Regions from separate parts of the Shewanella sp. DW31 genome, predicted to be linked through region 2. Evidence: predicted binding sites of a transcription regulator. Region 2 holds the regulator's gene; each other region holds the start of a gene.

Region 1 (10,134 bases), on a different contig from region 2:
ACACTGAGCCAAGTGGCGTGGGGTTGAGCTCGGCCGTTTAGCGTCGTGCCGACATGCACCCAACCTTCGTGAACTTCATATACATTAAGATCCGATTCGCTGAACATTGCTTTGCTATTAAGCTTAACGGTATCGCCACCGACTGCAGCGTCAGAGACGATACCGTCACTAAGGCGTACACGCATATCATCGCTATGGAAGTACTTTTCTAAACGTTGGCTGAGCACGTTAACCGCTTCTGGCGCGCTAATAATTTTAGGGTGATGTTTATTCATGTGCCTCGCCGCGGGCAGCGAGAAAATGTAGCTGAGTTTATCGCCTAACTGGCGCAAGGTATGGCGATCGCCATGCAGTTTATGGCTAGCACTGCCGTACAATTCTTGGCTGAGCTTACCAAAGGTTGGCGTGCCTCTGTTCCCCAACATATCAATGACAAGGCGATACTGATCGACGTTTGCCACTAATATTTTTCCGAGTTTGTCTCGTTTACCCAAACGTCTATGGATGTCCTGCTTTAGGGAGGCTAGCTCAGCTTGGGTTTTAACAGGATCAAAAGGTAAAGCAATGTTTTGATAGAACTCTTGCTTGATAGCTGGAAGTACCGTGCCCTTATTGGAGAGAAAACGTTCCTCCATTTCCCGCGGCCATTTAATGGCATCTAAGATTTTTATTGGCGTTTGAATGCGAATTAATTCATCGGAAAAACGGCGTAGATCTTGTTGATATTGGGCTAACGACTCAGACATTCCCGTATATCCTGCAGGTAATTTCAGCGAGAGAGATGCGGCTAATCATAGCCTTAAACCTCATTTATTCATATTGATTCGCAGGCTAGCTGAGAAAATATACCGATTAAATAAATTAGCTGTTATCGATTTTGTGAATCATTTTGGTGCACTTGTTACAATTCTAGTGCTATGTCTATGGGACATAAATAAGTAACCATCTGTTTAATAATATTTTATTGATATGACATGAAAGCTGCTTTGTTCTTGATATAGAAATAGATTGATTGGAGCAAAACATGACAGCGATGAGTTATTTGACTGTGCTAAGGCTGAATGCTTGTTAATCAAAACTCAAGCTGATAGAAGTGGTAAAAATGACCGTGATGACGCGATATTAAATCTGGAGGTTAGTGAGCTAAAGCAGAGTCACACCCAGCACTGTTGGCTGGGTGAGATATTCGATTTTAGTGGGCCAAAACTCAGTGAGTTCGAAACAAATGATCACCGACTGAGATCATCATCCCATCATTTTGACCACTAGATAGCGAGATAGAATTGGCTAGAAAAAATCGTCATCTCCTAATGCACGTTTTAACTCCGCCCGCTCGAGGTAGTCTTCTAAACGCTTTTTGACTTCGCGTCTATGCTGCATTGCCTCGGCGGCTTTGCTGTTTCTTGGTGTGGTCATTGCCTCAAGTTCAGTATCGTTGGGCACGACTTCAGTAATATGAGCCATAACGAATTCCTCTTGTTGTTCCTAACGACTTTCTAACTAAAAATAGTATGGTAGAAAAGCAAATAATTTTGTGAGTTAGGGTGAAAAATTCTTCCCGTGAGTCGGATGATTCAGCTTACCGCTGTTTTGCGTAGGCACTAGACTGCAATTGAATATTTGATTAATTTAGTTTTTGCTTATTTTGTGATTAAGAGCACGGTATCGTCATAGATATATTCGCGTTAATTCCGAGTTAAATAGTAGGATAAACTTGAATTTAGTCATAATTACAACAACACTTGTACCTGTGTTTGTTGTTAATCGTTTGCTAGGGAATTGGCTTACATGGACAAGGATCAGTTTTCTAAATCACTCCCCCCATCTAATAATATCTACTTTAGCGTGCTGAGCTCTAGCTGGCTGATGATAGTGGCTGCCTTACTTTTCATGGGGATCTCTTGGTATGTGCTTGAGCAATATCTTAGGGATAGAGGTGAAGAGCGTTTCGAAAATAGCGTTCAAGAATTAACAGAAGCCGTGAATCGCAGAATGCTTGCCTATGAGCAAGTCTTACGTGGTGGCGTTGGCTTATTATTATCCTCGAGTAATGTGACACGTCAGGAATGGCAAACTTATGTCATCAATGCTCATTTATCTGAGTATTACCCAGGTTTTCAAGGTTTTGGCTATGCTCAGTTACTTCAACCTGAAGCATTAAGTGCGCACATCCAACAAGTTCAAGCTGAAGGTTTTAAAGACTATAAAGTTTACCCAGAAGGAACGCGTGATCAGTATTGCGTGATTGTGTACTTAGAACCCTTTGATTGGCGTAATCAAAGAGCCTTGGGTTATGACATGTGCTCCGAGTCTAATCGATATAAAGCCATCACTCGCGCTATTACCACTGGACTGCCGACAGTTTCTGGCAAAGTCGTATTAGTTCAAGATACTTCTGATGATGCGAAAGCGGGCTTTTTAATGTATTTACCGCTTTATCAAGGCACCACAACAACAGAGGCTGAGCGTAAACAGCACGTGTTTGGACTTGTGTATGCAGCGTTTAGGATGGATGACCTCATGCAAGGGATTATGGGGGAGCGATTCTCAGGCTTGAAACTTGCCATTTATGAAAGTCCGCAGGCAAGCGCTGACAGTCTAATGTTTACCAGCAGCAAAGTGGCCCCGAATGAGCAGGATGTGTTTTATCACTCACAGACTGACTTAGTTGGAGGGCAGTTGTGGCGCTTAGACATTTCATCACAATCGCGTTTTATCTCGAGAGCGGAACAGACCCAAGGTATGTGGCTCCAATTTATCGGTTGTGGTTTTATTTTGGCATTGTTTTACTCAGTGTTAATTATGGCGCGTAATCGATATAAGGAGTCTTTACTGACTTCAGAGTTAATTGCTAACGAAAAACGCTTTAGATTAGTAATTGAAGCCTCTCCAAGTGCGCTATTTATGGTGGATAAATCTGGATTTATTACTTTAGTGAATACCCATGCTGAACGTTTGTTCGGCTATACCAGAGACGAGTTACTCGGTCGTTCCATCAATATGTTATTGCCCGAAACCCTAAGGGATGCTCATCAGCAGCACATGAGTAACTATTTAGTGCAGCCTATTGCGAAAAATATGTCGATGCGGGATGACCTGTTTGGCTGTTGTAAAGATGGCAGTCGACTCGCAATTGAAGTGGGGTTGACGCCTATTCATTTTAGTAATGGCATTTCTATTCTCGCGACAATTAATAATGTCTCTGAACGTAAACGCATTGAAGTTCAGCGTGCAGAACATATGCTTGAGCTTGAGCGTATCAATCAAGAATTAGACAGGTTCGCCTATATTGCTTCCCATGATTTGAAATCCCCCTTACGTGGTATCGAGCAGCTAACCTCTTGGTTATCAGAGGATTTAGTCGATAACACCAATGAAAATGTACAGAAATACCTAGGGCTTATCCAAAGTCGTATTCATCGAATGGTGTTATTACTCGATGGACTATTGATGTTTTCTCGGATTGGTCGTGTTGATACCGAAACTACTGAAGTGAAAAGTCGGCAACTGGTTGAAGACATGTTTGCGCTCGTCGCGCCGCCACAGGGATTTGAATTAGTCCTAAAAGGTGAATTTCCAAATTTTTATACCGTAAGACCATTGTTGGAATTAGTTATACGAAATTTAATCAGTAACGCCATAAAACATCATGACTTAGGTACAGGTGTGATTACGGTTTCATGTGAGGCGGTTGATCAGCAGTATCGATTCAGTGTGATAGATGATGGTCCGGGGATATCAAGCTCATATCATGAAAAAGTCTTCGAGATGTTTCAAACACTTAAACCAAGAGATGAAGTTGAAGGCAGTGGTTTAGGCTTATCACTTGTGAGGAAAACGGTTGAAAGTTTAGGTGGAGAGATTCAGCTCAAATCGCAGGGCCGAGGTTGTTGTTTTTGCTTTAGTTGGCCTAAGAAAATAGTGAAAAAGGAGCTTCTATGAGCGCAGCAAATCACTATCAACAGGTCACCATTTTATTGGTTGATGATGATGACGTGGATTACATGGCCGTGCAGCGGGCGATGAGACAATTGAGGTTACTCAATCCCTTAGTGCGTGCTCGGGATGGGATTGAAGCATTAACTATTCTAACTAGTTTAGACACGATCAAAGGTCCGTATCTTATTTTGCTCGATCTTAATATGCCAAGAATGAATGGGTTTGAGTTCCTTGAGCGAATACGCTCAGATCCTTCTCTTTCTTCGTCTGTCGTTTTTATGCTCACCACGTCGAGTACCGATGAAGATAGGATGAAAGCCTATAGCCATCATGTGGCTGGTTACATGGTTAAAACTGATATGAAAGACGGTTTTAACAATATTTTTAATATGCTTGAAGGTTATTGGCGAATAGTGGAGCTCCCATCCGCATAAGGTGAGTATATGGATTTACTACTGATCGATGATGATGAAGTTGATAGAACTGCGATCATCCGAGCACTCAGACAGTCAAAGTTGACTTTTAATGTGGTCGAAGCAAATTGTGCATTTGATGGTTTAAATCTCGCATTAGAACGTCATTTTGACGGTATTCTATTGGATTATTTATTACCCGATGCTAATGGCTTAGAAGTGTTGATCAAGCTCAATGCCATGACGCAAGACCAGACCGTAGTCGTTATGCTGAGTCGCTATGAAGATGAGAAACTGGCTCAACGCTGTATTGAACTAGGGGCACAGGACTTCTTGCTTAAAGATGAGGTTAACTCGCGGATACTAACCCGTGCAATTCGTTATGCGAAACAAAGATCTTCAATGGCGTTGGCGTTACGCAATAGTCACCAAAAACTAAAAGAGCTAGCTGAACACGATTCGTTGACTAAGCTGGTTAATCGCTATGGTTTTGAACTTTGTCTTAATCGAGCGATAGCAAGGGCCAAACGTTGTCACGACTATTTAGCCGTTATCTTACTCGATTTAGATGATTTTAAAGCGATCAATGACACTCTAGGCCATCAGACGGGGGATATTCTTTTAGTTAAAGTAGCCGCTCGATTAAGTGAAGTACTACGAGATGGCGACATTATTGCCCGTTTAGGTGGGGACGAATTTGTCGTGCTAGTCACTGATAATGATTATAAATATTTCCCTATGATTGTGGCTAATCGATTGTTAAAAGTGTTTGAGGACGTGTTTTGTCTCGGTGATAACGATGTGCTTATTGGTGCCAGTATCGGCGTGGCTTTTTATAATGAAGCGGCTTCGAACAGTTCTGAGCTGATGAAATGTGCCGATATCGCTATGTATCGCGCTAAAAAAATGGGCCGAAACCAGATTCAGTTTTACTCAGAAGCTTTAGATAAAGAGGTGCGTTACCGTAATCATATCGAGTCGAGTTTGCGTACTGCCTTAAAAAGAAATGAATTTAAGGTTCATTATCAAGCGCAAGTGAATGCGAAAACCCATCAGCTGGTGGGGATGGAAGCCCTTATCCGATGGCAGCATCCTGTAGACGGCATTATCACCCCAGATCAATTTTTACCCATAGCCGAAGAAATTGGATTAATGGAGGACATTGATGATTGGGTGCTTGAACAAGCCTGTATTCAGGCACAGGTTTGGTTAACCCAATTACAGCCAACAGGGAGAGAATTTACCATTGCCGTTAACCTGTCTGCATCGCAAATTGGAAATGAGAACCTGTTTGATAAAATAGCGAATACGCTGACTAAGACAGGACTTCCTGCTGTAGCATTAGAGCTTGAAATTACTGAGAATTGCCTTATTGAAGATCCCCATGAACATGCCAAAATGCTCGATAGAATCGCCGAGTTAGGGGTGCGTTTTGCCCTTGATGATTTTGGGACGGGTTTTTCGTCCTTAGAACATATCAAATTGTTTCCCATTAGCGTGCTGAAAATCGATAAAAGCTTTGTCGCTTCCTATGATAAGGATGATAAAGACACTCGTTTGCTCGCTGCATTACTTAACTTCGCCCATGGGTTTAATGTCATATCAGTAGCTGAGGGCGTTGAAACAATTGAGCAGGCTGAGTTTTGTACTTCTCGCCATTGTACTGTATTACAAGGTTATTTGTTTTCTCGTCCCTTAGATGCAACGGAGTTTGAGGCTAAGTATATTCTGCCGCTGTTAACTTAAACCGAGTTCCGAGTGTGATAGGTCTTGAAGTATTTCATTAGCATAATGATTTCGTCTGGTGAGGAATATTTTCTTGCTTTACACTGAGCAATAGACAAATATCAGCCCCTTTTTCTGTCGCTGTGCTTTTGGTGCCGCAGAACGGTTTATTCACTCATGCTTAAGTTGGTCACTCAGCAATGAAAATAGGTATTTTATCCCAATTCCCCCAGTTGTATTCAACACAACGTTTAGTCGCGGCTTGCCAAAGTCGTGGACATGAAGCGGTCGTGATCAATACGCTGAATTGCTATATGAATATTAATTCTATTAAACCTAGCATTCATTATGAAGGTACTGAATTAGTTGGGTTTGATGCCATCATTCCGCGTATTCATGCTAGCGTGACTTTTTATGGTTGTGCCGTTGTACGTCAGTTTGAAATGATGGGCGTATATGCCGCGAATGATTCAATCTCCATTGCGCGTTCGCGGGACAAATTGCGGGCACTGCAACTACTTTCCCGCAAAGGGATTGGCATGCCAGTGACGGGTTTTGCCAATAAGCCAAATGATATCCCTGATCTCATCAATATGGTGGGCGGCGCTCCGTTAGTCATTAAATTACTCGAAGGCACTCAAGGGATTGGTGTCGTACTCGCTGAAACTAAAACGGCTGCTGAGAGCGTGATTGAAGCATTCTTGGGGCTCAAAGCGAATATCTTAGTGCAGGAATACATTAAAGAATCCAATGGTAGTGATATTCGTTGTTTTGTTGTCGGTGACAAGGTTGTTGCTTCGATGAAGCGTCAAGGTCCCGAGGGAGATTTCCGCTCAAATCTGCATTTAGGTGGTTGTGGTGAGGTGGTAAAAATCACCTCTGTTGAGCGTAAAATGGCTATTGCCGCTGTGAAGGCGATGGGATTGGTTGTCGCGGGAGTAGATATTTTACGTTCTAACCGTGGTCCACTGATCCTTGAGGTTAATTCGGCGCCAGGCATTGAAGGGATTGAACAAACAACAGGGATTTCAGTGACTGAGCCCATTGTTGAATATATCGAGAAAATGGTTGCGGCCCGTAAAACAAACCGGTCAATTATTGCCTAGTAGGTGATGGTGATAAAATGACGCCACTTTTTAAGGTGGCGTTTTTTATGTTTAGAGCTTATAGATCAAAACTGTAGGAATATCCGAGTACTAGTTTGGCATCATCATCGGTGAGATCGGTATCAGAGACCATAAATGACACTGTGCCTATGCTGGTATCTGCGCTGAGAGTCACGTTATAGTCGGCATAATTATCTTCGCCAAACCAAGATTGGACGACATCACCGTTTGAGTAACCATAGTGCACTGATAAACTCAGCTTTTCAGTGAGAGGAACGGATACCGTCGCGGCAAGATAACTGAGATCTTTATTATCTAAAGGATCGGCGGCCAGATCGTCACCGGCATTGATGACTTGGGAGTAAGCCAGTTCGAGCCATTTCCACGTGACAGCAGCATGGAGCTCACCAAAATCAATACTGCCCGGTGCGTCTGGATAGGCGTAGTAGAGATAGCCAAAGTCGTAGCTGATGTCTTCGGTAATACTGCCGCCATAACCCGCATATAGATCAAGCTCGTAGCTAGTATCATCACCAAAATCCACATTCGATGCCCAAGTTCCCGCATAAAATCCAGAATCGTGGCTGTAGTCAAGGCCACCTTGGATTGCGACCGCATCTTTAGTTTGGGTCGCACCGCGCCATAGATAATTAGAGGTACCGCCAATGTTGCCTGATACGGCTGCAAAGGCGTTGCCTGCCAGTAACATTCCCGTCGATAAGGCCAAAACGCTGTACAGTGATTTCTTCATGCTCATCCCCTCGATTGACTTATTTATCGATTCACCATTGGCACACTCAAAGTCAGCTGTGTTCATTAGTGCATCTTGGTTTTTTTCTAAGGAAGGATTTGCTAATCACATGCCACTATTACAATGCCATGTAAAACAAGGTATTAGAATTCGCAATGTTAATTAAATGTTTTTTTTTTGCCAGTTTGTGGGGCAGAGGCGCACTTTTGTTGTGCAAAAAATATTCAGTGCTTCACTGGGATTGGGCAAAAAAAACGCCTCACAATGGAGGCGTTGTATTGAATTTTATAACTTAGTTTACGCTGTCACGTAGGGTTTTACCCGCTTTAAACTTAGGCACTGTCGCTTCAGCAATTTGAATTTCTTTACCCGTTTGTGGATTACGGCCAGTGCGAGCGGCACGAGTCGCTGTTTCAAAAGAACCGAAACCTACGATGGAGATTTTGTCACCATTTTTCATTGATTCGGTAATAGCTGCTTCAAAAGACTTCAATGCGCGTGCTGCTTCTACTTTCGTTAGATCGGCATTTTCTGCAATTTTGGCGATTAGTTCAGTTTTGTTCATTTTTATTGTCTCTTCTTTCCGTAGATTTATTTGAAATAAGCGTGCCTAACATGCCATAAGGTTTAACACTTGGAAAGCCTTTTGCGTCTAGCGTGCAGCAGGATGTTCAGTAAAGCGCAGAATATTTACTCAGTTCGTGATTTAAGTTTTATTCTGGTTTTATTCTTCTAACAGTTGATAGAGTAATTTTTTAACAAGTTTGGGTTCAAAGGGTTTGTCACATAAGGCATTTACACCCGCTTGGGACACATTGCTGAGGTGGGTATCGTTGGCTTCGGAAGACACCATCAAGATGGGAATGTGTGATTGTTGGCTTTCATTGCGGATAAATTGTGTCAAAGCTAGCCCATCTACACTCGGCATATTGTAATCAGTGATCACTAAGTCGAACATATTGTGTTTCATTAACGCTATGGCTTGCGCGCCATCCTCGGCCTCGGTAATTAGCTTCATCCCTAAGTTACCAATTGTACGTTTAATGACGTTTCTTGCCATACGGCTATCATCGACCACTAATACACGCACATCTTGTACATCGAAATTACTGAGGTCGAGTTCATCGTGGCTGAGTAAATCAATCGTGGCATTCAATGCTGTACCTAAATGGTCGGCACTGAAGGGTTTAGGTAGAATCGCTACGACACCCGATTGGCGGAATATTTCAAGTTGTTCACGGCGGCACTCACTCGAGACCAGCATAAATTGGATATCTTTGCAGTCAGCGTTGGCCCTTAAGTAGCCCAAGAGATCGATGGCAGTGCCATCATCGAAATGCATGGCGCTCGCAATAAGGTCAGGTTTATGGCGAGCAATAATATCTTTAGCCGCTTCTATGTTTTCTGCGGTTTGAATGCTGAGAATGCCTTCTTGTTGTAAGCGCTGAATAATAATTCGACGCTGTGTCTCTGAAGGTTCTACTAAAAGAATGGAAAGTTCGCTGGGCGATAAATGGCTCATAGTCTACTTCAAGTTAAGAGTCGTAAGTATTTTACTGGGTCGCTAAGCTACGCTATTGATAACAGCTTAGCAACAAAGTCCATTACTGAGTTTGGCGGGTCAAATAGTGTCTCGTGACCTTAGAAAATGCGATCCAATACTGCACGAGTAAAATAACAATAATGCTCACTGTGAGTGGCAACATAGGAATGTTGTGGCCAGAAACAACTACTTTTACATCCTCAGGGGTAATGCGATAGGCAATAATTGCTGTAATCCCCAGTGCCGAGAATCCTAAGGTTTGCATGCCAATATAAATCTTCAACACTAAGCTAGACCACGGCGCCCGTATGAGTATGCCAACGAGCACGGGGAGGACACCTAGGGTGAATACATCAAGGGATTGAGTCATCACAGTACGCCAAAGTGCAGCAATGCTGAAGAGGCAATATAACGTGATCAGTAGTATAAGACGTTTAGGCATAGATTGAAGTGCACACCAGTAGCAAAGAAGATGAGCAAGTGTAGGAAATGCCCTAATCCGAGTCCAGTATAACCGTGATATCGTGTAGAATATGCCTTTTTGCTAGAGGCTCTAATAGGTGACGTTTATGACAGAAGTTGAGTTTTGGGGGTTAGTCACGCGAACGGAAGCGGCGCAATCACAGGAGTCTTTGACTCAAGCACTGAAGCAGAAAC
Region 2 (10,134 bases):
CGGTGCAATAATCTGCCTTAATGGGTCAATCGCCATCATTTCTAAACTGGAAAGCTGCTCAGTACTTTTCATTAAACCAATTTCAGCGGTTAATGCTGAACCCGCCCGTCCCGCAAACAATAACGCGGTAACAACTGGCCCTAACTCACGCAGTAAACTGAGCGCCACCATAGGACCTAAGCTTTCTTCGGTGCCAAAACCAACTAAGATGTTGTAGCCTTGCAGTGCGAGCACCATGCCGATAAAGAGTCCTGAGACTAAAATAATCACCATGGATTGCACACCGACCACATAAATCTGGCGCACTAATAATGGAAAACCTTTACGCACGCGTGGCCAGCGAAAAATCGCACCCCACAGCATAAGGCCTGCACGGCCAAAACCGAGCACTAGCTCAATCGCGCTGCGGCCTAAGTCGGCAATACTGTCGATTAACTTCACTTGCCAACTCCTTTTGCCATTAATTCTTGCTGGTAATCATTTGCCGGATAATGGAACGGCACAGGGCCGTCCGGAGCACCTTGAATAAACTGTTTCAGCTGCGGATTATCAGCGTACTTTAATTCTTCAGGGGTACCGTGGGCGATGACTTTTTTGTCAGCCACCACATATACATAATCGGCAATGCCAAGCACTTCATCCACATCGTGGGACACTACAATTGAAGTCAGATTCAGCGCATCGGATAACTCACGAATAAGCTTTACTAACACACCCATCGATATTGGGTCTTGCCCTGCAAAAGGCTCATCGTACATCACCATTTCAGGTTCAAGCGCTATGGCTCTAGCCAATGCGGCGCGGCGTTGCATACCACCGGATAACTCGCTTGGCATCATCTGAGCGGCACCACGTAAACCTACGGCTTCAAGCTTCATCAGCACGATAGTGCGAATAATGTCTTCAGGCAGTCCAGAATGTTCACGCAGTGCAAACGCCACGTTATCGAACACATTAATGTCGGTAAACAGCGCGCCACTTTGAAACAGCATGCTCATCCGCTTACGCAGACTAAATAATTCATTGCGACTCACGCCATGGATATCGTGACCGTCGAATAACACTTGTCCATGGTCAGGCGTTAATTGGCCGCCAATCAATTTCAACAGGGTCGTTTTGCCTATGCCGCTCGGCCCCATGATCGCCGTCACCTTGCCCCTTGGAATGGACAGGCTAATATCTTCATATATCACACGCTGACCGCGGCTAAACCCCAAATTACGGATCTCAACCAACGGCGTTTGTTCTTGAGTCATGCTTGATTCCGACATTTGCAAATGAGGTGATCCTAGTCTTCCTAGACTGACCAATCGAAGAGCCGCAAATTGTACGTAATTGCGCTTTAACCTACAACCGAATCGACACTATCGCCCTGCGATACTTTCAATTTGCCTCATTTACAGCGAAAATGCGCCCTAAGTTTTCACTCTGCACAGGTAAAATGTTACTTAATGTTTTCAACCTAGTTGCAGAATTGGCAGTATTGGCTAATTCGTTCGCACTTAGCTCACTCTTCGCCCACTTTTATCGGGGAGAGTCGATACGCAATTGCGCAAAAGAGGCATCCCATGGGGTAATACCCGCTGCGATATGGGATAAATCCATTGAAATAAACGACAAAGACGATGATATTGCTCAAGACCTTCTGCCGCTAAACACGTTATTGTGCATGAATAGCTAACGCAGCTGGACTTGACGAGTCGGATCAATCGCTCTAGCCTGCCGCAATTGTTTTGCTATTTTCGGTAATTAACCACAGCAATACATAAGCTAAATTGTCTGAAAACAAACTAATACTTGGCAGAAAGCCTATTACATATCATCTTTATCGCGTACCAAATTGTGCTATTCCAATCCCATCAATGGGGCGACAAAGACAATGCAAAAAGAGAGATAGACATGGTAGACAAATCACAACTGCGCCAATGGGGTTGTAAAGTTATCGATATTGAAAAGTCAGCCCTAGACAATCTTTATCAATATGTTGATTCGGCTGAATTTGCAGAGGCTTGCGAGTTGATCCTCAACTGCACAGGCAAAGTGATTGTCATGGGAATGGGCAAATCGGGCCATATCGGCAATAAGATTTCAGCCACCCTCGCCAGCACAGGAACGCCCGCATTTTTTGTGCATCCGGGTGAAGCCAGCCACGGCGATCTGGGTGTATTGGCCGATAACGATGTGATTTTAGCGATTTCAAATTCTGGTGAGTCGAGCGAAATCCTCACCTTAATGCCGGTCATCCAACGTATGGGAGTACCTGTTATTGCAGTAACGGGTAAACCCGAATCGAATATGGCGCGATTATCTAAAGTGCATTTATGTATCGAAGTCCCAGAAGAGGCTTGCCCACTTGGACTAGCCCCAACGTCGAGCACTACCGCGACCTTAGTGATGGGCGATGCCATCGCCATTGCGCTACTACAAGCGAAAGGCTTTACCCGTGATGATTTTGCTATGTCCCATCCTGGCGGAGCTTTAGGACGCAAGTTATTGTTAAAAGTCTGCGATGTCATGCACAGCGGTGATGACTTACCGCTCGTTAACCACGATATTTGCATCACAGAAGCTCTGTACGAAATCTCCAAGAAAGGCTTAGGCATGACGGCGATTATTGATGATCAGCGCAAGCTGGTTGGTATCTTCACTGATGGTGATTTACGCCGCGTTATTGATGCAGAAGTGAATTTACGCACGACGCCCATTGCCGATGTGATGACCCGTAACTGCGTCACGATCACAGATAATGTGTTGGCCGCCCAAGCACTGCAAGTGATGGACTCAAAAAATATCAACGGATTAATTGTTATCGATAAAGATCGCCATCCTATTGGCGCTCTTAACATGCTCGATATGGTAAAAGCAGGAGTCATTTAATGCCACAGCAAGGATTTTACGGCCCAATCAGTGATGATGTGTGGCAACGCGCGCAAAAGATTAAACTGTTAATCTGTGACGTCGATGGGGTATTTTCCGACGGCCGTATTTACTTGAGTAATAGCGGCGAAGAGCTCAAAGCCTTCCATACCCGTGACGGTTATGGCGTGCGCTCACTCCTCACCAGCGGTTTCAACCTCGCCGTGATCACAGGACGTCAATCCAAAATCGTTGAAAACCGTATGACAGCCCTTGGTGTTACCCATATTTACCAAGGCGTAGACAATAAGTTCGAGCCCTATGAAGCATTGCTCGCACTTTATGGTGTCACCCCAGAAGAAGTGGCTTATATCGGTGATGATATTGTCGATCTACCCGTGATGAATGTTGTCGGTTTAGCGGTCAGTGTTGCTGACGGCCACCCCTATGTACGCCAACACGCCCATTTTGTGACTACGCTCAATGGTGGCCACGGTGCACTGCGTGAACTCACAGATCTGTTACTCCTAAGTCAAAATAAATTCACTTCGGCCCATGGAATGAGTATATGAGTCGTGTGACACTCGCGATTATCGCTTTTTTTGGAACCGCACTAGCGCTTTACTGGCAAGTGCAGAACAAACACAGCGGTGATTCCGATAACAGAGTAAAAGATCAAAATACCCCAGATTTCATCGTTGAAGATCTGCGCAGTGTTGAGTTCAATGAGCAAGGACTAGTGAATAGCCGTGTGACGGCGAAACACATGGAACATTATGATTCAACGAATCAAACTTTCTTTACTCAACCTGTTTATCTTGTTTATCCAGACCAAGGTAAAGCACAATGGCAACTCAGGGCAGATCAGGGCAAGCTAAACAAGGAAACTGGCAAGGTTGTATTAGAAAATAATGTTATTATCGATGCCATTAGCCCAGAAGAACCGATTCAGACCTTGTCCACCAGTTATCTGGAACTCGATCTCAACACTATGATAATGACCTCTGACCGTACCATTTACGTCACAGGGAAAGATTTTAATATTCAAGGCCAAGGCCTTTATGCCGACCTCAACGCGCAAGAAGTGCAATTGACCAGTCAGGTAGTAGGAACATATGAAGCAAAATAACGTATTACTTGCCAGCCTAATGCTAATTATGAGCATGAGTGCTTTCGCGAAAGTCGGCGACTTAAAGCAAGAAGTCACAATCAAAGCTGTGAGCCAAACTGCGGATATCAAAAACAACCAGATCATTTTCTTTGGTCCGGTTGAAGTGACCCAAGGCTCAATAAAAATCCAAGCAAATGAACTGCGTGCATTTTCCGCTGAAGGTGAAAATAGCAAAACTTTGGTCGCCACAGGCAACCCTGCTACATATAGCCAAATATTAGACGATGGCCGCCCTGCATCTGCCAGCGCGAAAGAAATTCGTTACGATATGGCAAGCCGCACCTTAACACTGAAAGGTATGGCGTCATTAGATCAAGCGGGTAGCCAAGTTACAGGCAATTTAATCCGCTATAACATGATTCAACAGAAATTGATGGCCGAGAGTACTGGCAGTGGTGACGATCGCGTAATCACTATTATTCAGCCTGAAAACTATCAAGATGATGCTAAATCAGACGCTCCGGCGGATAAACCTGTAAAAAAGCAGGACTCTAAATGACCCAAATCACCTTAAGAGCACAAAATCTGGCGAAAAGTTACAAGAGTCGCCAAGTGGTTAAAGACGTCAGTCTGACGGTAAAAACCGGTCAAGTCGTTGGCCTACTCGGTCCAAACGGTGCAGGTAAAACCACGACCTTTTACATGGTTGTCGGGCTAGTGAAGAGCGATAAGGGACATATCTTTATCGACGATGATGATTTAACCGCAGATCCTATGCATCTGCGTGCCCGCAAAGGCATAGGTTACTTACCGCAAGAAGCCAGTATCTTTCGTAAGCTAACTGTTCATGACAACATCATGGCCGTACTGCAAACTCGTAAAGAACTTAAAAACGAAGAACGAGAAGAAGAACTAGAACATCTGCTCGAAGAGTTTCATATCACCCACATCCGTGACAGCCAAGGCATGTCATTGTCGGGTGGCGAACGTCGTCGCGTCGAAATTGCGCGGGCTTTAGCCGCTAATCCTAAGTTCATTTTGCTCGATGAACCGTTTGCCGGCGTCGATCCTATTTCGGTTATCGACATCAAGAAGATTATCGAACAACTCAAAAGTCGCGGCCTTGGCGTACTGATCACAGACCATAATGTCCGCGAGACATTAGATGTATGTGAACATGCTTATATTGTGAGTCACGGAAACCTGATTGCCGAAGGAACTCCAGCAGAGATCTTAGACAATCAGCAAGTTAGGGCTGTGTACTTAGGTGAACAATTCAGGCTATAGTTAATCGAGCGAAGCCAATGGAGGCAATTTATACCGCCATTGGGCTTCACTCAAGATAATAATAAGCGACCTCATCCAACAATAATAACGTAGGGATCAGCGGTAACATGAAAGCGTCACTCCAGCTCAAACTGGGTCAACAGTTAACCATGACGCCACAACTACAACAGGCTATACGTCTGTTGCAACTGTCGTCATTAGAACTGCAGCAAGAGATCCAGCAAGCATTAGATTCTAATCCCCTTCTCGAGCTGGAAGAGGATCAATTCGACGCCACTAAAACCCCTGTAAACCAAACGCTATCCGATACGGATTTCAGTGAATCTAGCACTCTGCCACCAGAAAAAGACAGCTCCACCATAGATACGGCAGAGTCGCTAACCAAAGAATCCATGCCCGATGAGCTCCCCATGGACACCACATGGGATGAAGTGTTTACCGCCTCCCCAAACTCAGGCCCCGGCGGCAGTCGTGAAGACGATATGCCCTTCCAAGGCGAGACCAGTGAAGGTTTGTACGAACACTTAGAATGGCAAAAAAACCTCACGCCGTTTTCTGAAACCGATTTAGCCATTGCCACCGCCATTATTGATGCCATCGACGATCAGGGCTATCTCACCCAAAGCACTGAAGAAATTCTCGAAGCCATGGGCAATCCTGAAGTTGAGCTTGACGAAGTCGAAGCCGTACTCAAGCGTATTCAGCATTTTGATCCCATAGGCGTTGCCGCCCGCGATTTAAGTGAATGCCTGCTGATCCAACTGTCGCATTTCGCCGCTGATACTCCCAACCTAGAAAACGCCCGTATGCTGATCAAAGATCATTTAGATCTGATCGCCGCCCGTGATTTTAGGTTATTGATGCGTAAGACTAAATTAAAAGAAGATGAATTAAGGGATGGTATAGCACTTATCCAAACCCTCAATCCTCGCCCAGGTTTGTTGATCACGCCCAATAATGACGAATACGTTATCCCAGATGTGTCTGTGTCGAAGAAAAATGGCCGCTGGGTCGTTGAGCTTAATCCTGACTGCATGCCAAAAATCAATGTAAATCAACATTATGCTTCTATGGCACGCAGTACCAAAAACCAAGCCGATAGCCAATTTATTCGCGGCCATCTGCAAGAGGCTAAATGGTTTATTAAGAGCTTAGAAAGCCGTAACGATACTTTGCTTAAAGTTGCTAATTGCATAGTGCAATATCAGCAAGGTTTCTTTGAGTACGGTGAAGAAGCCATGAAACCTATGGTGCTTAACGATATTGCCGAAGCGGTAGAAATGCATGAGTCCACCATCTCACGGGTCACAACTCAAAAATACATGCATACCCCTAAGGGACTTTTTGAACTAAAATACTTCTTCTCTAGCCACGTCGGTACTGACGATGGTGGTGAGTGCTCATCCACAGCAATCAGAGCCTTTATAAAGAAACTGGTGGCAGCGGAAAACCAGAAAAAACCATTAAGCGATAGTAAGATGGCACAACTTCTGGCAGAACAAGGGATCAACGTAGCCCGCAGAACCATTGCGAAGTACCGAGAGGCTATGCTTATTCCACCTTCTAATCAGCGTAAAAGTTTATAACCTACAGTGGATATCGGAGGACGTTTCTATGCAAATAAACCTAAGTGGACACCATGTCGAAATTACCGAATCGTTACGTGCATATGTAGAAGAAAAGTTTTCAAAACTTGAACGCCATTTCGAACAGATCAATAATGTGCACGTTGTGCTCAATGTTGAGAAAATGCAACAGATTGCCGAAGCGAGAATAAACCTCATAGGTGGTGAAGTTTTTGCTACTTCAGAGCATGCTGACATGTATGCCGCTATAGACGCCCTGATTGACAAGCTTGACCGTCAGGTTATTAAACACAAAGAGAAGTTAACAAAACACTAATAATGGAACTTTGTACCATACTGCGGCCGGAGTGCACTACCTGCGCCACTCCGGGCAGCAAGAAAAAGGTACTGGAACTCATCAGCGACTTAGTCGCTGCCCAGTACCCGACCCTCTCATCTCAAGAGATATTCGAAAGCCTAGTGGCGCGCGAAAAGATGGGGAGCACAGGTATAGGTAACGGCATCGCCATTCCACATGGTCGACTAGCCGATATAGATCAGCCCATTGCCATACTAATTAAGTGTGAAGAGCCGATAGCATTTGATGCTATCGATAAGCAACCTGTTGATATTTTATTTGCACTACTGGTGCCTGCAGACCAATGTCAGCAGCACTTAAGTACCTTGTCTTGCATGGCCGAAAAGCTGAGCGACAAGCAAATATTAAAGCAATTACGCAAGACGCATGATGAAACGGAACTCTATCAGGTAATCACTGGATGAAACTGGTCATAGTGTCGGGCCGCTCAGGCTCAGGCAAATCTGTCGCCCTTAGGGTACTCGAAGATCTCGGCTATTATTGTGTCGATAACCTTCCCTTGCCATTGATTGGCAGTTTGCTTGAGCAACTCAAGGGCAGTAACGATCTCGTCGCCATCAGTGTCGACGTGCGTAACATGCCTGAGCAGGATAAGGTCTTAGTAAAACAACTCGCTAGCCTACCTCCAGATACTGAGTTAACGAGCTTCTTCCTTAACTCCAGCGATAAAATTCTGCTCAAGCGTTACAGCGAAACCCGCCGTTTGCATCCTTTGTCGAAGAGCCGAGTCTCTTTGCAAGAAGCGATAAAGCTGGAGGGGAAACTGCTCGAGCCTATGTCAAAACTGGTCGATCACTACATAGATACGTCGAATTTGAATATCTATGATTTAAGCGACCAAGTCAGACAAATTCTCCTTGGTAGTGTCGATAAAGAACTCGTGATCAACTTCGAGTCCTTTGGCTTTAAGCACGGAATGCCCACCGAAGCCGACTTTATGTTCGATGTGCGCTTCCTGCCCAATCCCCACTGGGAGTTGGCGCTGCGGCCATTGACTGGCTTAGATGAACCCGTAGCTGAGTTCTTAAATCGTCAACCACTGGTTAATAAGTTCATCTGGCAAATCGAAAACTTACTGGAGACTTGGCTGCCGCACCTCGAGCGTAACAATCGCAGTTATTTAACTGTGGCCATTGGCTGCACAGGTGGACAGCACAGATCCGTTTACGTCGCAGAGCAATTGGCCAAACGCTTTAGTAACGGTAAACATAAAGTTTATGCCCGTCATCGAGAGCTCAATAATGCCAAAGCTTGAACGTCAGATAACCATCTGTAATAAGCTCGGTTTACATGCCCGTGCCGCCACTAAGTTGGTGGTACTGGCTTCCGAGTTTGATGCGACCATCACCTTAATCCAAGGCGATAAACAAGCATCGGCCGCCAGTGTGCTTGGCTTGCTGATGCTTGAAACTGGCATGGGTAAAACCATCAAGCTTATCGCCGAAGGCCCAGATGCAGAGCCGGCTCTCGATGCCATTTGTGCCTTAATCGACGCTAAGTTTGACGAAGCCTGTTAGTTTCACTTCACACTAAGCACTTCATCGTTAGTTTCACTTCATGTCTAGTTTTAAAAACTTGCCATTCACACATGGCAAAACATTTGTCGCTCGACGATACAAGCCACAGGCGATTACACTAGCGGTCATTGCGCTGGCCTTAACCTTACCTTAGCCGTCTTAATCTATGTCATCGACTGACGCTTAGTCACCGCAAAATCCTAGCCCAACACTAAGATCTCAAACCAATTTGCCGCACAATGGAGGACAAATGCCCGTAGATAATGCAGAAAACGATCACACCGGACATAGTCTTGACCAGTTAAACCAAGCGCTTAGCAGCGGCATGTTCGTGCATGTGCGTAATATGCTGCAAAAAATGGCCGCCTCAGATATCGCGCTGATCTTAGAATCATCACCGCCAAGTGCCAGACAAGTATTGTGGCAGCTCATCGATCAGGAACAAATAGGCGACATACTCGATGAGTTGAGTGAAGAACTCAAAGACCCACTGATCCGCAGCATGAGCCCTGAGCGAGTCGCGAAAGCGACAGCAAGCATGGACACCGACGATCTCGCCTATATTCTGCGAAGTCTTCCCGACGCCGTTTACAAACAAGTGTTGCAGTCGATGACGGAGCAAAATCGCCTGAGGGTAGAACAAGCCCTATCTTATCCAGATGAGACCGCCGGCAGCTTGATGAATACAGATACAGTCACCTTAAGACCCGATGTGAATATCGATGTGGTGCTGCGCTATCTTCGGCAAAGGGGCAACCTACCCGACACCACAGATACCTTATATGTGGTCGACAAACAGGACAAAGTCCTTGGCGGTGTTAGGCTGGCAGATCTGCTGACTTGCGCGCCAAGCACCACAATTCGCAATATCATGGATCCCAATATTCAAAGTATTCCGGTGAGCATGTCCGACAGCGAAGTCGCGCAGAAATTCGAACGCAATGACTGGGTATCGGCACCTGTCGTCGACAGTGATGGTAAGCTACTCGGACGTATCACAATCGATGACGTAGTCGATGTTATCCGCGAAGATGCTGAACATTCCATGATGGGTATGGCGGGGATGGACGGAGATGAAGATACCTTTGGTCCTGTGCTAAAAAGTACCCTACGTCGCTCGCTCTGGCTTACTATAAACTTATTCGCCGCCCTGCTTGCCTCGTCGGTCAGCAATATGTTTGAAGGCACTATTGAGCAATTTGCCACTATCGCCATCTTGATGACAATTGTCCCTAGCATGGGCGGTGTTGCCGGTAATCAGACCTTAGCGCTCGTGATCCGCGGTATTGCTTTAGGCCATATCGGCCAAAGCAACGCTCGCTGGCTTATCGGTAAAGAGCTATCGATTGGTTTTCTCAATGGCTTGATGTGGTCGATTTTAGTCTTTGTCGCCGTGTGGCTATGGAAGGATGATATGGC
Region 3 (10,134 bases), on a different contig from region 2:
CCAACCTGTTCTGTTTCAACAGCTTGGCATTCTAGCTATATGATTATATCTGTCAATTATTCATCAACAGAAACGAGATACAGCCAACCTCAATAACCTAGTTGTTATTCAAGGCATTTTAGCCAGAGCTGGTTGTAGGCAAACTGAAAGTGCATTATGTTTTTGATCTAAAATGGATGGCCGGATTTTTTGTTGATATTAGTAATACCAATAGGTCACATATGTTAAATTGTATATATTGTGAACATGAAAAATTTGAATCAGGGAAAGGCTCAGAAGAGCACGCCATTTTGTCTTCGTTAGGTGGACGAAAGCTATCTAGAAACGTTTGCTGTGAACGTTGTAATAATAGGCTAGGCAAAGCTATTGATGACGGATTATCTTCTAGGCTTAGTATCATTTCGACTTTATTGAATATAAAAACTGGTCGTAATAAGGGGGTGCCAGTTCAACAAGGTATAGTTAAATTGGGGGACGAATCCTATAACCTGTTACCTACAGGGGAGATGATTAGAGGAAAAGTCGAAAAGCAATGGAAAACAGAACTTGGGAAAACGAAGTTTCATATTGTGGCTAATACGGAAGAGCAAGCACTAAAAATTATTGAAGGTCAATTAAAGTCTCGTGGAAAATCTCTTGATGATATAGAAATGGGGACAGTAACCGAAGTTACTCAATATGGAGCTACAATTGATGGAATATTTTCATTTTGTGAAAACGATCTAAGATCAGTAGCCAAAATGGCATTAACAATGTTAGCTACTAAGGTATCACCTTCAAGGTTGCGTGGCTCTGAGTTTACTAATGTTATTAATTATATTAATGGTAGTGACTTAAACGCAGAAGATATTGTATTTTCGGATACCAACACGATTTTTCCATCTCAATATAAGGTTTCTAATATTAACCACCGTATATTTATATACTCTTCTCAAACTGAAGGTTTAGTTGTTGCTTTAGTCGAGTTATATGGTGGATTTAGGTTTAGTATATTGCTTTCTAGACAGTGGACAGGGCCTAGTATTTCTTGTTGCTATGCCATAGACCCTGTGTCACAAGATAAAATCGATTCAAACATAGAGGCTAATCTTGAATTAGAAGCTGTATTAGCTAGTCGAGGCTGCGTTATGTCGAAAGCGATTGAACAATTAAAACCTTTATTTGATCATATTAGCGCTTTAGATATTCAGCGAGAGGAGCAGCGAATTATTGATTCGGCGATGGCAAAATATGGAATAGAAGTTTTGGATGAGCATTGTGATGACGTGGTCTTCCAAACCATAGTAAAGGATCTAGTTGATATGTATTTAAAAAGGTCGAGTACGCAGAGTCGTAAATTATTCTAACAAACCTGAGATCGGTTTAACGAGCCATAACTGTAATAGCATTAAACTCCCCGTTAGTGAGGTTCAGTTGTGGCTTATTGTCTTTCAATTGATAGGCGATGAGTCCCCCAATCATATTGAGCATAAAACCATGTACGCTGCGGTGTCTAGAGTGCTCTATTTGAGAGATATTTTTTAACTGGTCGTTGATGGTTTCTATGATGAAGCGTCTCGACAGCATCGCTCTATCCCACAACGACATCGCTTTTGCTTTCATATTCTTACGCACGTTTGTCACCAGTGTGACGCCTTTCTCCAGCAATTCACTGGACAGCGCTTTACTGATATACCCTTTATCTGCATAGAGTTTGTTCATGTCACGGTGCACCATCTCGTTCACCAGTTTTGTGTCATGTACATTCGCTGGGGTCACTTTGGCTGCCACTATTCCGCCTTGATGATTCACAATCAAATGCAGCTTAAAGCCATAGAACCACCCCATGGTGCCTTTACCTCTGCACGCCAGTCCCGCCAAGGTTTTATGCCGATGAATACGTAGGTTATGGCACACTTTGATGTTAGTTGAATCAACAAATTCAATGCCAGTGGGGTCACTCTTGAGGCTGGCAAAGTAGCTGCAAAGCGGCACTAAAGCCTTGGGCATCACCTCAAGAAAGCGGGTATAGCTGAGTAAATTAGGAAAAGCAGATTTGTAGAAATGAGCCAGATAGCCGATGTAGAAGTTCTTGAAATCACGGTGGTGGGACATCTGAAAAAGTATGATGATGGTCATCACTTCGCTCATCGTCATACGGCCAGCGCGTTGACGCTTGCGTGTGCCATCGGTTAACAGCGTTTTTTCCCATTCTGGAATGAAAACAGCGCAAAAATCATCGACATCGCAAAACACTTCCACTAATTTATGCATAGGCCCTCCGGTGTGATGGGGTTTCTCTTGGTCGAAAGATCCGATCACTTGGAGGGCTATTAGTTCAACATTTCTTATCCCGAGTTCAGGTTAACAAATGTGTTGAATGAGTTTTTACATTCCTGAGATAATTCATTGTCAGCTAATGCAGCAAGGCAATCAGTACACTTCTGTCCCCAAATGAGTTAGTGAATCACTCTCCAGACTGATTCACGCTCACTCCTAAAAGCCCCATTTTCGCGCTGTTTATGGCTGTTCTGAGGCGGTTTTTTTTCCCTTAAGATGAATCAAATCTCTGGAGAACTGATTCAACAGTAGTTTGATTTCGTTGCATTATTAAAATAGCAATACAAAAAAGCCCCAACAGCAAAACTCTTGGGGCTTTTATACTTTATGCATGCATTTATACTGTGAGTAATTACATGCAGTTAGCCATTACAGGCTGTAGTACATTTCAAACTCAAGTGGGTGAGTTGTACGTGCTACGCGCTCAGCTTCTGCTGTTTTCAGTACGATATAAGATTGGATGAAATCTTCACTGAACACGCCGCCTTTTGTCAGGAACTCATGGTCAGCTTGCAGATTTTCAAGGGCGTTTTCTAATGACGTTGCCACTTGTGGGATTTCAGCCGCTTCTTCTGGAGGCAGATCGTACAGATCTTTGTCCATCGCTTCACCTGGGTGGATCTTGTTTTGGATACCGTCAAGACCCGCCATTAGTAGCGCTGCGAAACCTAAGTATGGGTTTGCATGTGGATCAGGGAAACGTGCTTCGATACGACGGCCTTTAGGGCTTGGTACCACTGGAATACGGATTGATGCAGAGCGGTTACGGGCAGAGTAGGCCAACATAACAGGTGCTTCAAAGTGTGGCACTAAACGCTTGTAAGAGTTCGTGCTTGGGTTAGTGAAAGCGTTCAGCGCGCGAGCGTGCTTGATGATACCACCTATGTAGTACAGAGCCGTTTCACTTAAACCTGCGTATTTGTCGCCAGCGAACAAGTTAACACCGTCTTTCGCCAGAGATTGGTGAACGTGCATGCCGCTACCGTTGTCACCAACGATGGGTTTAGGCATGAAAGTCGCCGTCTTACCGTAAGCGTGTGCCATGTTGTGCACTACGTACTTCAGAATCTGGATTTCATCCGCTTTCTTAGTCAAGGTGTTGAAGCGAGTTGCGATTTCGTTTTGACCTGCAGTCGCCACTTCATGGTGATGCGCTTCAACCACTTGGCCCATTTCTTCTAACACTAAACACATAGCGCTACGTAGGTCTTGTGATGAGTCAACCGGTGCAACTGGGAAGTAACCGCCTTTAACAAATGGACGGTGACCTGTGTTGCCGCCTTCGTAGCTAGTGCCTGAGTTCCAAGCCGCTTCTTTAGCGTCGATCTTAACGAAACAACCTGACATGTCAGTACCGAAACGGACATCGTCAAATAGGAAGAATTCTGGTTCTGGTCCAATCAATACAGTATCAGCGATACCAGTAGAGATCAGGTAAGCTTCTGCTTTTTTAGCAATTGAACGTGGGTCACGGTCGTAACCTGTCATAGTGCCGGGTTCAAGAATGTCACAACGGATCAGCGCTGTGGTTTCTTCGGTGAAAGGATCCAGTACGAATGTCGTTGGATCTGGCATCAGTACCATGTCTGATTCGTTAATGCCCTTCCAACCTGCGATAGAAGAACCGTCAAACATTTTGCCGTCTTCGAAGAAATCAGCATCTACCTGATGAGAAGGAATAGATACGTGCTGCTCTTTACCTTTAGTGTCGGTAAAACGTAAATCAACGAACTTAACTTCTAATTCTTCAAGTTGCTTTAAAACTGATTCAACTGACATTCTCAAGCCTCCGGTAGGGTAAAGGGATGCCCCTTCTATAATCTTTTAACTCAAGTGATTTATCTTGAGCCAAACTTACGAGCTATAAAGCGATATCCATGCCAATAATTTAACTTACTGATTAACATGGTTTAAAATCTTTGTTGCACTTAATTGGATTCGCGTGTGCACCATAATAGTGCTTTTGTCTGTGGCATTTTGGTGCATTACTCCATTTTGGTGCGCACTGAATTGATTCATGCAAACCTTAAGCTGGGATGCACAGCGATAACATGCACCGCTTATATGGCAATGAGATGGCAATGACACTTTGGCTTTCACTATCTCAGTAAGTACTGCCTCTGTGAAGCTCGCACATACTTTTAGCACAGAACGGGACTATTTATCACCGCATAACCGCCGCATAATTGTCATAAAACCACGCTAGTCTGTCCAACTATGCCACGCATTATCAATCCAATAGTGGTTTATTATCATATTATTAGGAAAGAGTTCGTTCTCATGTGCGAAATGTCTTTGCTGTTCACAGGCCAAGTGAAATCAGTGATGCGTAAAAAGGTATCCCGTGACAATGAAGTGAGTCTTAATGTCATCGGGTGTAAACGCCAACATGAACGTTAGATCAAGTGTGCCGCAGAATTTATTGCAGTGTGTTCACGTGGTAATTTCTCTGTACCTAAGTCGATTTTGCTGATGCTTAAATCGACATTAGCAGGGCTAACATTGAATACGAAAAATAGCAAATTCAGCTGCTTAACTCAGATTTTTCCTATGAATATGACAATTAAACAGAGCGTTAACTCTGGCTACAGAGGATTTCACTCAGTGGATGATTGGCAGGAATTACCCAAGGATTGGCGGATTGTTTTATAAGTGTTCAAAAATAATCCTGTGCGCCAAGGCCGCTCTGGAGTAGAATGGCACGCTTTTTATTGTGGTAGATCGAGCTAGATCACCATAACGAATTACTGAAATATCCCTATTTTTGTTTGATGGTAAGAGGTTTATCCGTGCTAGAGAATTTACGTAACATCGCCATTATTGCACACGTTGACCATGGCAAAACGACCCTGGTAGACAAGTTGCTGTCACAGTCAGGCACCCTTGCAACCCGAGGAGAAGCCACTGAGCGGGTGATGGACTCCAACGATCTTGAAAAGGAACGTGGGATCACGATTCTGGCAAAGAATACTGCCATCAAGTGGAACGACTACCGTATTAACATCGTTGATACCCCAGGCCACGCCGATTTCGGTGGTGAGGTTGAGCGTGTTCTATCTATGGTTGACTCAGTATTATTGCTGGTTGATGCCGTTGACGGTCCAATGCCACAAACTCGCTTCGTAACGAAGAAAGCGTTTGCTCAAGGCCTAAAGCCAATTGTTGTTATTAACAAAATTGACCGTCCAGGTGCACGCCCAGATTGGGTTATTGACCAAGTATTCGACCTGTTCGATAACTTAGGTGCAACTGACGAGCAGCTAGATTTCCCAATCGTCTACGCTTCTGCGTTAAACGGTTTTGCAACTTTAGATCCGGATGTAGCGAGCGATGATATGACGCCGCTGTTCCAAACTATCGTTGAAAAAGTATCTTTCCCAGATGCTGACGCCGAAGGCGCGTTCCAGATGCAAATTTCGCAAATCGACTACAACTCATACGTGGGTGTTATCGGTATCGGCCGCATCAAGCGTGGTAGCGTTAAAACTAACCAACAAGTGACTATTATTGGCGCTGATGGCAAAACTCGTAACGGTAAAATGGGCCAAGTATTAGGTTACATGGGTCTAGACCGTACTGAAGTTGAAATTGCTAACGCTGGCGACATCGTTGCTATCACTGGTTTAGGCGAGCTGAAAATTTCTGACACTATCTGTGCCGTTGGTGCAGTAGAAGCTATGCCACCTTTGACTGTTGATGAACCTACTCTGACCATGACTTTCCAAGTTAATACTTCACCTTTTGCAGGTAAAGAAGGTAAGTATGTGACTTCACGTAACATTCTGGAGCGTCTGCAAACAGAATTAGTCCACAACGTGGCACTGCGTGTTGAAGAAACAGAAAGTCCAGACCGCTTCCGTGTATCTGGCCGTGGTGAATTGCATTTATCAATCTTGATTGAAAACATGCGTCGTGAAGGTTACGAGTTAGCCGTATCACGTCCAGAAGTTATTCTGAAAACTATCGACGGTGAACTGTGTGAACCATTTGAAACGTTAACTGTTGACGTTGAAGAAGAAGATCAAGGCACAGTAATCGAGAAATTAGGTACCCGTAAAGCTGAAATGAAAGACATGCAGCTTGATGGTAAAGGTCGTGTACGTATCGACTTCATCATCCCAAGCCGTGGTTTAATCGGTTTCCAAACTGAGTTTATGACTGCGACTTCTGGTACTGGTCTAATTTATCACTCATTCGACCATTACGGTCCGCACAAAGGTGGCGATATCGGTCAACGCGCTAACGGCGTATTGATCTCTAACGCAACGGGTAAGGCATTGACCTTCGCACTGTTCGGTCTGCAAGATCGCGGTCGTCTCTTTATCGGCCACGCCGCTGAAGTATACGAAGGCCAAGTGGTTGGTATTCACGCTCGCTCAAACGATCTGACAGTTAACTGTTTGAAAGGTAAGCAGCTGACCAACATGCGTGCTTCTGGTACTGACGAAGCCCAAGTGCTGACTACGCCAATCACAATGACACTTGAGCAAGCGCTTGAGTTCATTGATGATGATGAATTAGTTGAAGTAACGCCTAAGAACATTCGTGTTCGTAAGAGACACTTGACTGAAAACGATCGTAAGCGCTTTAACCGCGGTTAATGCCAGCCTGTTGATTCAGGTGACACGCCCTTAAGGTGAGTCTATCGGTTTAAAAAGCCCTGCATAGGAAACTGTGCGGGGCTTTTTGTTAGGATAAATTGAGTAATGGGTATTAGTAGTCCTCATCCATCACCCGTATGCAATTGCGGCCAGCGGATTTTGCGCGGTAGAGGGCGGCGTCCGCTTGGCGAACGAGTTCTAAAGCATTTTGTTTGTTAGAGGGTTGCAGATAGGCGACGCCTGCGCTCACTGTTACAATCCCAAGGTCGGTATTTGCATGCGGAATGGCAATGGCTTGGATCAGTTGATGGATGTGCTGTGCTGTCTCAAGTACGGTTTGATTATCGACATTTGGTAATAGAATGACAAATTCTTCGCCGCCGTAGCGAGCGACTAATTCGCCCGCTCTGCGACCGGACTGGGACAGTGTACTCGCTAATTGTTTAAGGCAATCATCTCCGGCGAGGTGGCCATAGTGATCGTTAAATTGTTTAAAGTGGTCAATATCGAGCATGATGAGGGCCAGTGATGAATTGCTCCTTTGTCCACGACTCCACTCCGTTTGTAACATCATGTCAAATAGGCGGCGATTGCCGATATTGGTTAAACCGTCGGTATTGCTGAGTATTTCAAGTTGCCTATTGGCTTCTGCCAGTTCACTAGTTCGAGCTGTGATCATGGATTCAAGTTCGACGTTACGCTCCTCTAATCGCGCGATCGGGTAAATCTCCCCTTTGTGGGCTAAGCCGTAGGGGATGGATATGCCACTGTGGACAATCATCCAGTCGTTGTTTTCTCGGTGAAATATCAACACTAGCCGTGCTGTTTCGCGGGAAAGCATAGGATTAGGGATAGGTAAGTGGATATGGAAAAAGGCAGTCACAACCACGAGGTTGTCGGCAAGGTCTTGTAAAGAAAGATCTAACATTTCGATGTGGATTCGCTCAGGCACTTGTGCAAAGTCCTGACGAGTGATTCGCACCCACTCTTCCCTGCTGGTGACAAGCTGGTCACTGCTCCCTGCATAGCCGCTAAAGTTATCACTAAAGCGACGAGTTAGCCTGTCATCACGGGAGGCATACATCTCAATATATTCGTCAAATAACGAATGGATCAATTGCTGTCGGTCGGGTCGCATAGGTTAGCTCCGTTGGGGAACATAAAACCATTTTTCTAATATCCGTATAGGAATATTATCTGCGATAAAGTCTAGCTGTTGCCTGATTGTAATCAATTTTATGACGTATATATTAAAAATACTGTAGAGAGTGATGTAAGCCATTATCTGCAGTATGTTTTGTGAGACAAAATTTTTGCATTCACCTAATGTATCATTTAGCCCAAGTATTATTTAACACAAGCCTGCTGGGATTATTCAAAATCAGGCAAAGCTTGTTGGTATTGCTTAGCAGGGGTTGCTGATGAGAGGTTACTGGATTGCGTTAGCTGAGTGTGTCACTAGGCGGCACGTGAGGTCTTTTCTGGATAGTATTACTTGGCAGTGGCTTTATTGCTGACGCCTATCATCGCTGTGGTGCGACCGAGGACGTCGGGATACTCGATAGGACTTAGAGCCCTATCGAGTGAGCAGTCAAGCTTATGACTTAGCTTTATCTGCCAATTTTACCGCATTGACACTTTCACCTTTGAAACTGATAGTCACATTTTTCTGAGCGACTTCATTATCTTTTAGCAAAGTCTTAGTGGTTTCTGCCAGCATTGGAGAAGCTGCATTTAACGCACTAAGATCATAGGCCCAAACTTCTAGATCCGCTTCATTATAAGTACTAGCAGGCGCACCTAATTTTTCAGTGATTGTTTGCTTGGTTGAGCCTTCTTTAATGCCGAATGTATTTTTAATCGCTTCATTCGTTGCGCTGTCTAACGCATTGGTTGCCGTATCATTCACTGTGTCAGTGACAGATTGAGTTGCTGATTTAACGATTGAATCGAATGGGCCAGCATAAGCAAATAATGGCAGAGCAGTAAGAGCGATCAATAATGATTTTTTCACACAATAATTCCTTTGGTTAATACATTCCTTTATTAAATGCGCGCGAATTAGACCAGTAATTAGATTTCGTGTCAATTAAGCATCTGTTCTATATGATTTTATTTTAATCCTTTCAGATTATTCCTACTAAGTGGGTCAACCTTTAGTTGTACCTAAAGGTTTCCATTTTGAGGTTTTCTAGTCTTATCTGCTGCTGTTTTTCAATTTCGTTAGTGTTTTATTCCATCGCAATTGGATCCCATCATATGTGTCATTTTAGGTGTTCTAGTGCCCAATTCTATTAATCACTTGGATCAATTCCATGCGGATGTTGTCTGGTGTTTGGCTATGCCAGAAACCTGCTAAGTAAGCGCCCAGCGGTAGGATAAATAATGCGATAAGCACTAATGCGAGCAATCCCTTATGACCGAGTCTATGGCCTGATTTCAGCCCAAGGCCGAGGGCGGCGGATTTAGGGCAAGCCGCGACACAGCGCATGCAGGCTTGGCACTCGTCACTGCGAACCGTGGTTTTAGTGTGCACTATGATGTTTGCTGGGCAAGCGCGGGTACACTTGTCGCATTTCATCCCTTTTGCTTCGATAAGGCAGTGCTGGGTATTGCGGCGGATTTTTAATGGGCTCGCAAAGCTTAAGATCCCAAGCATTGCACCATAGGGACACAAGTAACGGCAGAATCCCTGACGACGCCATGCAGCTAAAGCGAGGATCAGCGCAAATACCAGTAGCGTGATTAGGCTGGGTGTTAGGAAGAACAATGCCATCTTCAAGTCGGCAATCTTATGATAATTACCTTCAAGATAATGGGGGATGGATTGTGCTGGCATACCAATGACTATGTAGCAAAGTGCTAGGAGTAATAGATATTTCAACATTCGCAGTGGCCAATCTAGCCAAGCGGGTGGTGTAAGCTCTGATTTAATAAAGCGTTTTCTAAAGGAATACAGATATTCCCCTGCCAGACCTAATGGGCAAGCCCAACCGCAAAATGCCCGCTTGCAGAGTAAACCTGTGAGTAATACCGCCGCTAGCATGACTGCTGCCGCAGGATGGGTTTGATCCCACAAATTGAGGCTGATAATGGCTTTAAGCTCAATGCCACCCGCAATCGGTAAAAAGGCATCGACTACGTCTGGGCGCATTAGCCAAGGTGTGATTCCTTGCTTAAGCAGTACGGTATTGATTGTGTATTGTATGGCAAC

What was found. Region 2 encodes sigma-54, which starts transcription at its own class of promoters, with help from an activator protein. Its sites were predicted from a motif close to GTTGGCACGNNNNTNGNNT; they were not measured.
Region 1: a site for sigma-54 is predicted at 8,033-8,051, ahead of GWI56_RS01930 (TorF family putative porin). Genes of this name have one in related genera too.
Region 3: a site for sigma-54 is predicted at 4,186-4,204, ahead of glnA (glutamate--ammonia ligase). Genes of this name have one in related genera too.

What each region holds. Positions count from the first base shown of each region.
Region 1 covers NZ_JADWMP020000001.1:452,033-462,166, reverse strand. Annotated here, with positions in the region: gene GWI56_RS01960 (flavohemoglobin expression-modulating QEGLA motif protein) at 1-746, opposite strand, end outside; gene GWI56_RS01955 (hypothetical protein) at 1,288-1,464, opposite strand; gene GWI56_RS01950 (CHASE domain-containing protein) at 1,789-3,942, shown strand; gene GWI56_RS01945 (response regulator) at 3,939-4,373, shown strand; gene GWI56_RS01940 (GGDEF domain-containing response regulator) at 4,383-6,098, shown strand; gene rimK (30S ribosomal protein S6--L-glutamate ligase) at 6,278-7,183, shown strand; gene GWI56_RS01930 (TorF family putative porin) at 7,242-7,934, opposite strand; gene GWI56_RS01925 (HU family DNA-binding protein) at 8,227-8,499, opposite strand; gene GWI56_RS01920 (response regulator) at 8,659-9,456, opposite strand; gene GWI56_RS01915 (hypothetical protein) at 9,539-9,919, opposite strand; gene GWI56_RS01910 (DUF4240 domain-containing protein) at 10,047-10,134, shown strand, end outside.
Region 2 covers NZ_JADWMP020000027.1:11,671-21,804, reverse strand. Annotated here, with positions in the region: gene mlaE (lipid asymmetry maintenance ABC transporter permease subunit MlaE) at 1-441, opposite strand, end outside; gene mlaF (phospholipid ABC transporter ATP-binding protein MlaF) at 438-1,256, opposite strand; gene GWI56_RS18810 (KpsF/GutQ family sugar-phosphate isomerase) at 1,900-2,877, shown strand; gene kdsC (3-deoxy-manno-octulosonate-8-phosphatase KdsC) at 2,877-3,428, shown strand; gene lptC (LPS export ABC transporter periplasmic protein LptC) at 3,425-3,985, shown strand; gene lptA (lipopolysaccharide transport periplasmic protein LptA) at 3,972-4,526, shown strand; gene lptB (LPS export ABC transporter ATP-binding protein) at 4,523-5,254, shown strand; gene GWI56_RS18785 (RNA polymerase factor sigma-54) at 5,362-6,840, shown strand; gene hpf (ribosome hibernation promoting factor) at 6,869-7,156, shown strand; gene ptsN (PTS IIA-like nitrogen regulatory protein PtsN) at 7,159-7,602, shown strand; gene rapZ (RNase adapter RapZ) at 7,599-8,453, shown strand; gene GWI56_RS18765 (HPr family phosphocarrier protein) at 8,440-8,715, shown strand; gene mgtE (magnesium transporter) at 8,966-10,134, shown strand, end outside.
Region 3 covers NZ_JADWMP020000006.1:72,157-82,290, forward strand. Annotated here, with positions in the region: gene GWI56_RS07050 (HNH endonuclease) at 150-1,346, shown strand; gene GWI56_RS07055 (IS982 family transposase) at 1,363-2,253, opposite strand; gene glnA (glutamate--ammonia ligase) at 2,689-4,098, opposite strand; gene typA (translational GTPase TypA) at 5,109-6,920, shown strand; gene GWI56_RS07070 (diguanylate cyclase) at 7,033-8,058, opposite strand; gene GWI56_RS07075 (hypothetical protein) at 8,518-8,934, opposite strand; gene GWI56_RS07080 (4Fe-4S binding protein) at 9,199-10,134, opposite strand, start outside.